Regions from separate parts of the Leclercia pneumoniae genome, predicted to be linked through region 1. Evidence: predicted binding sites of a transcription regulator. Region 1 holds the regulator's gene; the other holds the start of a gene.
What was found. The regulator LexA, encoded in region 1, represses DNA repair genes until DNA is damaged. The targets are predictions, from matches to a motif close to TNCTGTATGTACATACAGNA.
Positions count from the first base shown of each region.

Region 1 (4,425 bases):
TTCCCACCTCCATCACATGCTCATAACCGATGTAAATCGGCACCAGGGTGATAGGACGCGTACCGCCGCGCAGCATCGCCTGAATCGTCATCGACAGGGTTCCGGTCTTCGGATCGAGCAGACGCCCGGTACGGGAACGACCGCCCTCAACGAAGTACTCAACGGAATAGCCGCGGCTGAACAGCTCGCCCAGATACTCGCGGAAGACGGTGGAGTAGAGCTTGTTGCCCTTAAAGGTACGGCGAATAAAGAACGCACCCAGGCGACGGAAAATCGGCCCTGCTGGCCAGAAGTTCAGGTTAATACCGGCTGCGATATGCGGCGGTACCAGGCCCTGATGATAGAGCACATACGAGAGCAGCAGGTAGTCCATGTGGCTGCGGTGGCAGGGCACATAGACAATTTCATGACCGTCGTGCGCCAGCTGACGCACCCGTTCGGCGTTATGAACGTTAATGCCCTGATAGAGGCGGTTCCACGTAAAGCTCAGGATACGATCGGAGAGGCGAATCATCTCGTAAGAGAAGTTCGCGGCGATCTCTTCCATTAGCGCAATGGCGTTTTGCTGCGCTTTTTCGTGGGAGATTTTTTTGCTGCGCGCTTCGTCTTCAACCGCACGGGCAATCGCTTTGGATGCCAGCAGTTTGTTGAAGAGATCCTGACGGGCAGGCAGACGTGGCCCTACAGCAGCCAGACGCTGGCGGGCAAAGTGCATACGCGCCACGCGCGCCAGCTTCTGCGCGATAATCTTATCGGTGCCGTGCTCATCCGCCATCCGGCGCAGAGAGACGGACGGCGAGAAGCGCACAAAGCTGTCGCGACCAAGCCAGGTCACGGCGAAGAACTTCTGCACGCCGTTCAGCATACGCAGCGGCGGGTTCTCTTCTCCTTTTTCGCGCCCCGGGCGACGGCCAAACATGACCGAGACCGGCACCATCTGCACATCCAGATTCGGGTTGCTGCGGTGCAGATCGAGGTAGTCGTGGAACAGCTTGATGGACTCTTCTTTCGGCGTGTAATAGGTGAACACGCGCGGCCCGCCGTGGATAAAGACATAGCGCGGCAGCAGGGTGCCGTCGATCTCCAGCGGCTCCAGCGGGTCAGGTAAATCATGCGCCAGGCACTGGGCGCGCAGCGTCAGCAAGTCGGCCTTAGAGTTATAAGGCAAAACGTACATAATAGGGCGCGAGGTATCGAGCCCTAATTCCGGCGCAGGATTTGCCGGGATAGACTTGCTTTTTACCAGGACGCTTAATGGTAAATTAAGTAATTTGTAGTAAATTCTTGGCCAGCCAGACATAAACGATGTAAAGCCTCTGGTTAAAAATGCAATTGCGGCGCAAGGATAACAGAATGCGCACAAAATTTCTGTTGTTACCCGTCATACTTCAGGCGGTATGGCAACGCTCTATAGCTATAGTTACTGACGCTATTTTTCAATAAAGGTTCTTTTGATGGCCAATAATACCACTGGGTTAACCCGTATCATTAAAGCTGCTGGTTATTCATGGAAAGGGATCCGCGCAGCCTGGATCAACGAGGCGGCCTTCCGCCAGGAGAGCGTTGCCGTGATTGCGGCAATCATTATTGCCTGCTGGCTGGATGTCGATCCTATTACCCGCGTGCTGCTGATTGGCTCGGTGATGTTGGTGATGATAGTCGAAATTTTAAACAGTGCGATTGAAGCGGTAGTGGATCGTATCGGGTCTGATTATCACGAACTTTCCGGGCGGGCCAAAGACATGGGCTCGGCGGCGGTATTGTTAAGTATCTTTGTCGCGCTCTTTACCTGGCTCTCACTGCTGTGGGGACATTTTCGATAAGCCTCGACAAAACGAATAAGTCTCTGGTTTTTTGTGCGGTTTATGGTTCCAAAATCGCCTTTGACTGTATATACTCACAGCATAACTGTATATACACCCAGGGGGCGGAATGAAAGCGTTAACGACCAGGCAGCAAGAGGTGTTTGATCTCATTCGGGATCATATCGGCCAGACGGGGATGCCACCCACGCGTGCGGAAATCGCGCAGCGTCTGGGATTCCGTTCTCCGAACGCCGCTGAAGAGCATCTCAAAGCCCTGGCACGTAAGGGCGTTCTGGAGATCGTCTCCGGCGCGTCTCGCGGCATTCGTTTGCTGGTTGAAGAAGAAGAGGGCCTGCCGCTGGTAGGCCGCGTAGCAGCGGGTGAGCCGCTGCTGGCGCAGCAGCACATTGAAGGTCACTATCAGGTTGATCCCGGTATGTTTAAGCCGAGTGCAGACTTTTTACTGCGCGTTAGCGGCATGTCCATGAAGGATATCGGCATTATCGACGGCGATCTGCTGGCAGTGCATAAAACGCAGGATGTGCGCAACGGCCAGGTGGTCGTGGCGCGTATCGACGACGAAGTAACCGTGAAGCGCCTGAAGAAGCAGGGCAACATTGTTCAGCTTCTGCCGGAAAACAGCGAATTCTCCCCCATCGTTGTTGACCTGCGTGAAAACAACTTCTCCATTGAAGGCTTAGCGGTTGGCGTTATCCGCAACGGCGACTGGCTGTAATCTCTTCCCGACAGGCTACGACTGTGTCGTAGCCTGTTCTCTTTCTCTCTGGTTATTCACATGTCTCTGCTGACTACCGCCGATAAGGCGTTATGGCGTCTTGCGCTGCCGATGATCTTCTCCAATATCAGCGTGCCGCTGCTGGGGCTGGTCGATACGGCGGTGATAGGTCATCTGGATTCCCCTGTCTATCTTGGCGGCGTGGCCATCGGCGCGACGGCGACCAGTTTCCTCTTTATGCTGCTGCTCTTCCTGCGCATGAGCACTACCGGTTTAACTGCCCAGGCCTATGGCGCAAAAGATCCGTTGCGTCTGGCACGTGCGCTGGTGCAGCCGCTGCTGATGGCGTTGGGGGCCGGGCTGCTGATTGTGTTACTGCGAACCCCGCTTATCGATCTTGCCCTGCATATTGTGGGGGGGAGCGACGCGGTGCTGCTTCAGGCACGGCGTTTCCTGGAAATACGCTGGCTCAGCGCGCCGGCATCGCTGGCAAACCTGGTATTGCTCGGCTGGTTGCTGGGGGTGCAATATGCCCGCGCCCCGGTGATCCTGCTGGTAGTGGGTAACCTGATTAATATCGTACTCGACCTGTGGCTGGTGATGGGCCTGAAGATGAATGTGCAGGGCGCCGCGCTGGCCACGGCGGTGGCAGAGTACGCCACGTTATTGATTGGCTTGTGGATGGTCTGGCGAGTACTGGCCCTGCGCGGCATCTCACTGGCGATGTTGAAAGCGAGCTGGCGCGGTAATATCCGCAAACTCATGGCTCTGAACCGCGATATCATGTTGCGCTCGTTGCTGTTACAGCTCTGCTTTGGCGCACTAACCGTCTTTGGCGCCCGGCTGGGGCCCGAAATCGTCGCCGTCAACGCGGTTCTGATGACCCTGCTGACCTTTACTGCCTACGCGCTGGATGGCTTTGCCTATGCGGTGGAGGCGCACTCCGGCCAGGCGTATGGTGCCCGCGAAAGTGGCCAGCTACGCGAGGTATGGCGCGCCGCCTGTCGTCAGGCCGGGCTGGTTGCACTGGGGTTTGCTCTCATTTATGCCTTAATGGGCGATCGCATCATCGCCTTACTCACCTCGCTGCCCGAACTTCGCGAACTGGCGAATCATTACCTGGTCTGGCAGATAATATTACCGGTGGTGGGGGTGTGGTGTTACCTGCTGGATGGCATGTTTATTGGCGCCACGCGGGGCGCTGAAATGCGCAACAGTATGGCGATCGCCGCCGCCGGGTTTGGCCTCACGCTACTCACATTGCCCTGGCTGGGTAACCATGGTCTATGGCTGGCGCTGGCCGTGTTTCTGGCTCTGCGTGGCCTGTCGCAGGCGCTTATCTGGCGCCATCACTGGCGTAATAATACCTGGTTTATGTAGCGGTTTCGTTTGGCGTAACGGTAAAAGATTCTGAATAGTGCCTCGTTCGCCGAAGCCTTAACTATAATAATTATCAAGTCCAACAGGAAATGAACGTAACGGACGATACGAAGGCTAATCACCGAACGATGAGGATGCGATTATGAATAAAGACGAAGTCGGCGGTAACTGGAAACAGTTCAAAGGTAAAGCTAAAGAACAGTGGGGTAAGCTGACTGATGATGATATGACTATCATCGAAGGTAAGCGCGACCAGCTGGTGGGTAAAATTCAGGAACGTTATGGTTATCAGAAAGACCAGGCTGAATCGGAAGTGAAAGACTGGGAAACCCGTAACGATTACCGCTGGTAAGCCGGTAATACCCGTAGTACAAGGAAGTACACCCAGGGCGGCCTCAGGCCGCCCACGTTGTTTTTAGCGCGGCTTCTTCTTCAACTGAATGGAGTGATCGTGCTGACATTCACTTTGATGGCTACACGCCTCAACTTCAACGCAATCCACGC
Region 1 is NZ_CP071383.1:267,344-271,768, forward strand. Features, by position in the region: gene plsB (glycerol-3-phosphate 1-O-acyltransferase PlsB) at 1-1,300, opposite strand, end outside; gene JZ655_RS01235 (diacylglycerol kinase) at 1,455-1,823, shown strand; gene lexA (transcriptional repressor LexA) at 1,933-2,541, shown strand; gene dinF (MATE family efflux transporter DinF) at 2,602-3,921, shown strand; gene JZ655_RS01250 (CsbD family protein) at 4,064-4,273, shown strand; gene zur (zinc uptake transcriptional repressor Zur) at 4,337-4,425, opposite strand, start outside.

Region 2 (4,425 bases), 1.9 Mb from region 1:
AAATGCGTTAAGATCAGGTTTGACAAAACTTTTTTCGCCGCTAAGATAACGCTCCACAACGATTCCTCTGTAGTTCAGTCGGTAGAACGGCGGACTGTTAATCCGTATGTCACTGGTTCGAGTCCAGTCAGAGGAGCCACATTTAAGAAGCCTGCTTTCGAGCAGGCTTTTTGCTTTTCTGTGACCAGACGGCCTTATGTAAGGCGCAAAAAAAAAGCCCCCCGAACGAATCGGAGGGCCTGGATAGCTGGCGGAGGTTACTCGCTTTTGGCTTCCACGTGCTTCATTTCGCCCATCACTTTCAGCTTTTTCGAGATCTCACGGCGCTCTTTGGAGATCTCAGCGTTTTTGATGATGTAATCATCTACGCGGTCTTCGTAGTCGCTCTTCATGCTGGCGATGATGCCCTGGATAGCTTCAACGCTCATACCCGGTTTGATGTAATCGCTCAGGTTGTCCAGCAGCAGTACGCGCTTCTGGTTGTCACGGATCTTTTTCTCAACGTCCTGAATTTCACGCTGCAGTTTGTTCTTGCGGCGGAACAGGCGGACGAATTCCAGAACATCCTGGAACGAAGGCTTGGTAGTTTCCATTTTTACACCCCTGATAATGTGAGATTCGGATTCGTTTAAACAACCGCTATGGCAGTAACCTTACTGACAGCGATTGCGGATGACAATAATTTTTGCTTTGGTCTTATCATAACCGTAAATGGTGCTGAATCGAAGCAGCAGACATCACTCAACGTAATGGCTGCGCTTTATTTGCGCAGCGCCCGGCAGATTAAGTGCGAAAGCAGTTCCAGTTGACGCGCCAGCTCCATACTCAACCATACATAGCCATGAATAGGCGTTTCCGCCACGTTTTGGCTCTGATGCTCATTAATCAACTCACGCAGTTCGGCAACGATCTCATTCAGCTTTTCGGTATTGGCCAGAATCGGCTGCGGATTGCCTTCATACAGGGCGTGGGCAATAGTGAGCAGCGTTTGCTGGGTCATCTGCTGCGTCTCTTTGAGGGTACGGGCGTTGAGCATCACAAAGTGGCTCTCTCGCGATGCCCAGTGCGCATTGATTTGAAGCTCCAGCATGCAGACCAGATTGCGACTGACGGTCTGGATCCCCTCAAAAATAGACTTCTGGATGTGCGTCTCTTTACTGGCGGGGGTAATAAGACCTCGCATTTTCACTACGTCATTCAGGATGGTTTGCAGGCGCTTTTCCAGGCGCGGGCGCTCAACAAGATTAGGGGAAAAACCAGCCTGATAAACGCGGTTAAAGGCTGTGACGTAGTTAGCCATCTGAATGCGCCAGTGCAAAAATGCCCGCTGCGGCCAGATACCCGTGAAGAGCATTGCCAGCAGTGAACCCAGTATCACATCGCCGCTTCGCCACAATGCCGTATTCATATCCCCCGTGGGCGCACCGACAACCACCGCCAGGGTGATGCCAATCAGCAGTGCCTGGTAAGGTTTTTTACCCAGCGCCAGCCAGCCGCAAAGGAACATCGCCGCCGCACACCAGAGCAACATCAAGGGCAGTGAATAGAGCTCCAGCTTCAGGGCAATCAGGCCCAGCGCCGAGCCTAAGATAGTGCCGCCGATACGTTCAAACGCCCTGGGTACCACATTACCCCAGAAAGAGATTGGCCCCATAATTACCACCAGGGTAATGAGCGGCCACGTCCCTTCCGGCACATGCAGTAGGCGCACAAGCAGGAAAGTGAGGATAAACGCCAGCGCGATGCGGCATCCATGCACCACGCGGTAATGACGATAGAGACGAATTTCAGACGAGGTTAATGGTTTATCGGGGCGCACACCCGCTCTCCAGCCATTGAATAAAGTCTGATTGTAACTGGTTTTCTGCCGTAGAGGGGTCTGCGGCAGAAAAACCCTTTAGATTCTATGCCTAAAGGTTACTAACCCGCTTTGTGCTGTACCGGAATATACATTTCGATATCCCAGTAGCCGTCGGCATTACCGTCGTTGAGGTAGCGCTCAAAGCAGGGTTTTGGCGCGATCTGGTAGCGGTTGTCCTCCAGCAAGCTGGCGAACAGATGATTCCAGGGCGTCGCGAAATCGTGATTTTCGACACGGGCAGTGGCAGAGGCGTATTCGCCTTCGGCGACCTCGGTCAGGATCACCCCTTCGCTATTGGCAGGCAGCGTAAAATCGTCGGCGACGCGGACGACGGTGTCGCAGCGCAGTTTTTCCGCAGGCACTTCATCAGGGTTATCGTAATAGACCGCCAGCCATTCCTGTGAGGGAATGTCATGACCGTCGACCCACATAACAAGCTGTTCGAACCCCTGTTTTACCGTCTGCTCCCACGGTCCGACCAAGTGAAAACCCGCGATTTTACGTTTAGGTTGACGCGAAATGTTATAGTCCATGCTGCCTCCTTTATCACTGTATATTCATACACTATAAAGCAGTAAAAAGCGGTGTGACAAACGTGAAGTGTTTATTATGCGAGCAGACTCGCAGAGTCGCCAGTCTGCTCGCAGGCAGGTTATATTTTGTGGTGAATATAGTCGCTCAGTCGCGAGAACATCCCCCCCTTCCCGACAGGCTCAAGGGTGACCAGCGGCCAGTGCGCCACCACTTTGTCGCGATCGTATAAAGCGATTTCGCCGACACGCTGATGCGCAGCAATGGGCGCTTCAAGCTCTTTTTTATCCAGGACATAGCGCGCTTTAATATTGGCCACTTCCGCCTTCGGCAGCGCCAGCCAGAAGTCCTGATCGGTACCCAGCGCAATCTTCTCTTTATCGCCGTACCAGATGCGCTCGGTTCCTACTTGCTTGCCGCTGCGCAGGATCTGCACAGTATCAAAGTTCTGCTGGCCCCAGTGCAGCAGCTTGCGCGCCTGATCTTCACGCGCTTTCGGGCTTTCGGCACCCATCACAACGGCGATAAGACGTCGCTGCCCATCCACCGCAGAGGCGATCAGGTTAAAGCCGGCACCGGAGGTGTGGCCGGTTTTAAGACCATCAACATCAAGATTTTTATCCCATAACAGACCGTTACGGTTTTGCTGGGTAATACCGTTCCAGGTGAGGCTCTTCTCGCTATACATGTGATAAAACGCCGGCTCACCATGAATAATCGCGCGAGAGAGTACTGCCAGGTCGTAAGCCGAGCTGTGCTGCCCCGGCGCATCCAGGCCATGCACGGTTTCGAAATGGGTGTCGCGCAGATTCAGTTTCTGCACATAATCGTTCATCATTTTCACAAACTGCGGCTGCCCGCCTGCCACATGATCGGCCAGCGCCACGCAGGCGTCGTTTCCGGAATCGACAATTAAACCGCGGCTTAAATCCCGTACGGTAATGCGATCGCCGGGTTTGATAAACATCAGTGAGGAACCGTCGAAAACGGGATTCCCTTTGGCCCAGGCATCGCGCCCCACGGTGACCACATCGTCGGCAGAGATACGGTGACTATCAATCGCGCGATCGACAACATAGCCGGTCATCAGCTTAGTGAGGCTGGCCGGGTTACGTTGCTGATGTTCGTTGCCCGCCGTTAAAACTTGCCCGGTCGTATAATCCATCAACACCCATGATCCTGCCTGTATAGCAGGCGGTTGCGGCGCATAATCAATCGGGTCGGCAGCCAGCGCGGATGAAATACTTACAGCGAGCAAAGAAACTGCAATAAACAGACGGCGTTTCAACGGTATATCCTCAGGTCATTTAAAATCGTTAGCCTTTTTACGGAAGTTCTGATGTCGATACCTGGATAAATTGCAATGAAATGTGACAGAGCGCAGATTTTTTTGCGAGGCAGGTCCGCAATTTTCACCTTTTCGACCGCTTTTTCTTCGGCGTGCCTGAGCGGATGGTTTACTATAGAGGGTGACTTACAAACAGGATGGTATTACTGGTGTCTGACTCCGCCGCGCTGATGACGCTCCATAAACAAGCGCTTGATTGTTTATAGTTGCTAATAGTAAGGGATTTTGGGTGATGCTGCCAACTTACTGATTTAGTGTATGATGGTGTTTTTGAGGTGCTCCAGTGGCTTCTGTTTCTATCAGCTGTCCCTCCTGTTCAGCTACTGACGGGGTGGTGCGTAACGGCAAAAGCACCGCCGGACATCAGCGCTATCTCTGCTCTCACTGCCGTAAAACATGGCAACTGCAGTTCACTTACACCGCTTCTCAACCCGGTACGCACCAGAAAATCATTGATATGGCCATGAATGGCGTTGGATGCCGGGCAACCGCCCGCATTATGGGCGTTGGCCTCAACACGATTTTACGTCACTTAAAAAACTCAGGCCGCAGTCGGTAACCTCGCGCATACAGCCGGGCAGTGACGTCATCGTCTGCGCGGAAATGGACGAACAGTGGGGCTATGTCGGGGCTAAATCGCTCCAGCGCTGGCTGTTTTACGCGTATGACAGGCTCCGGAAGACGG
Region 2 is NZ_CP071383.1:2,730,781-2,735,205, forward strand. Features, by position in the region: tRNA gene JZ655_RS13330 (tRNA-Asn) at 64-139, shown strand; gene JZ655_RS13335 (DUF496 family protein) at 258-593, opposite strand; gene JZ655_RS13340 (FUSC family protein) at 761-1,819, opposite strand; gene sbmC (DNA gyrase inhibitor SbmC) at 1,921-2,394, opposite strand; gene dacD (serine-type D-Ala-D-Ala carboxypeptidase DacD) at 2,514-3,686, opposite strand; one part of gene JZ655_RS13355 (IS1-like element IS1A family transposase) at 4,024-4,273, shown strand; one part of gene JZ655_RS13355 (IS1-like element IS1A family transposase) at 4,273-4,425, shown strand, end outside.
Region 2: the regulator LexA is predicted to act here: its motif matches at 2,409-2,428, upstream of sbmC (DNA gyrase inhibitor SbmC).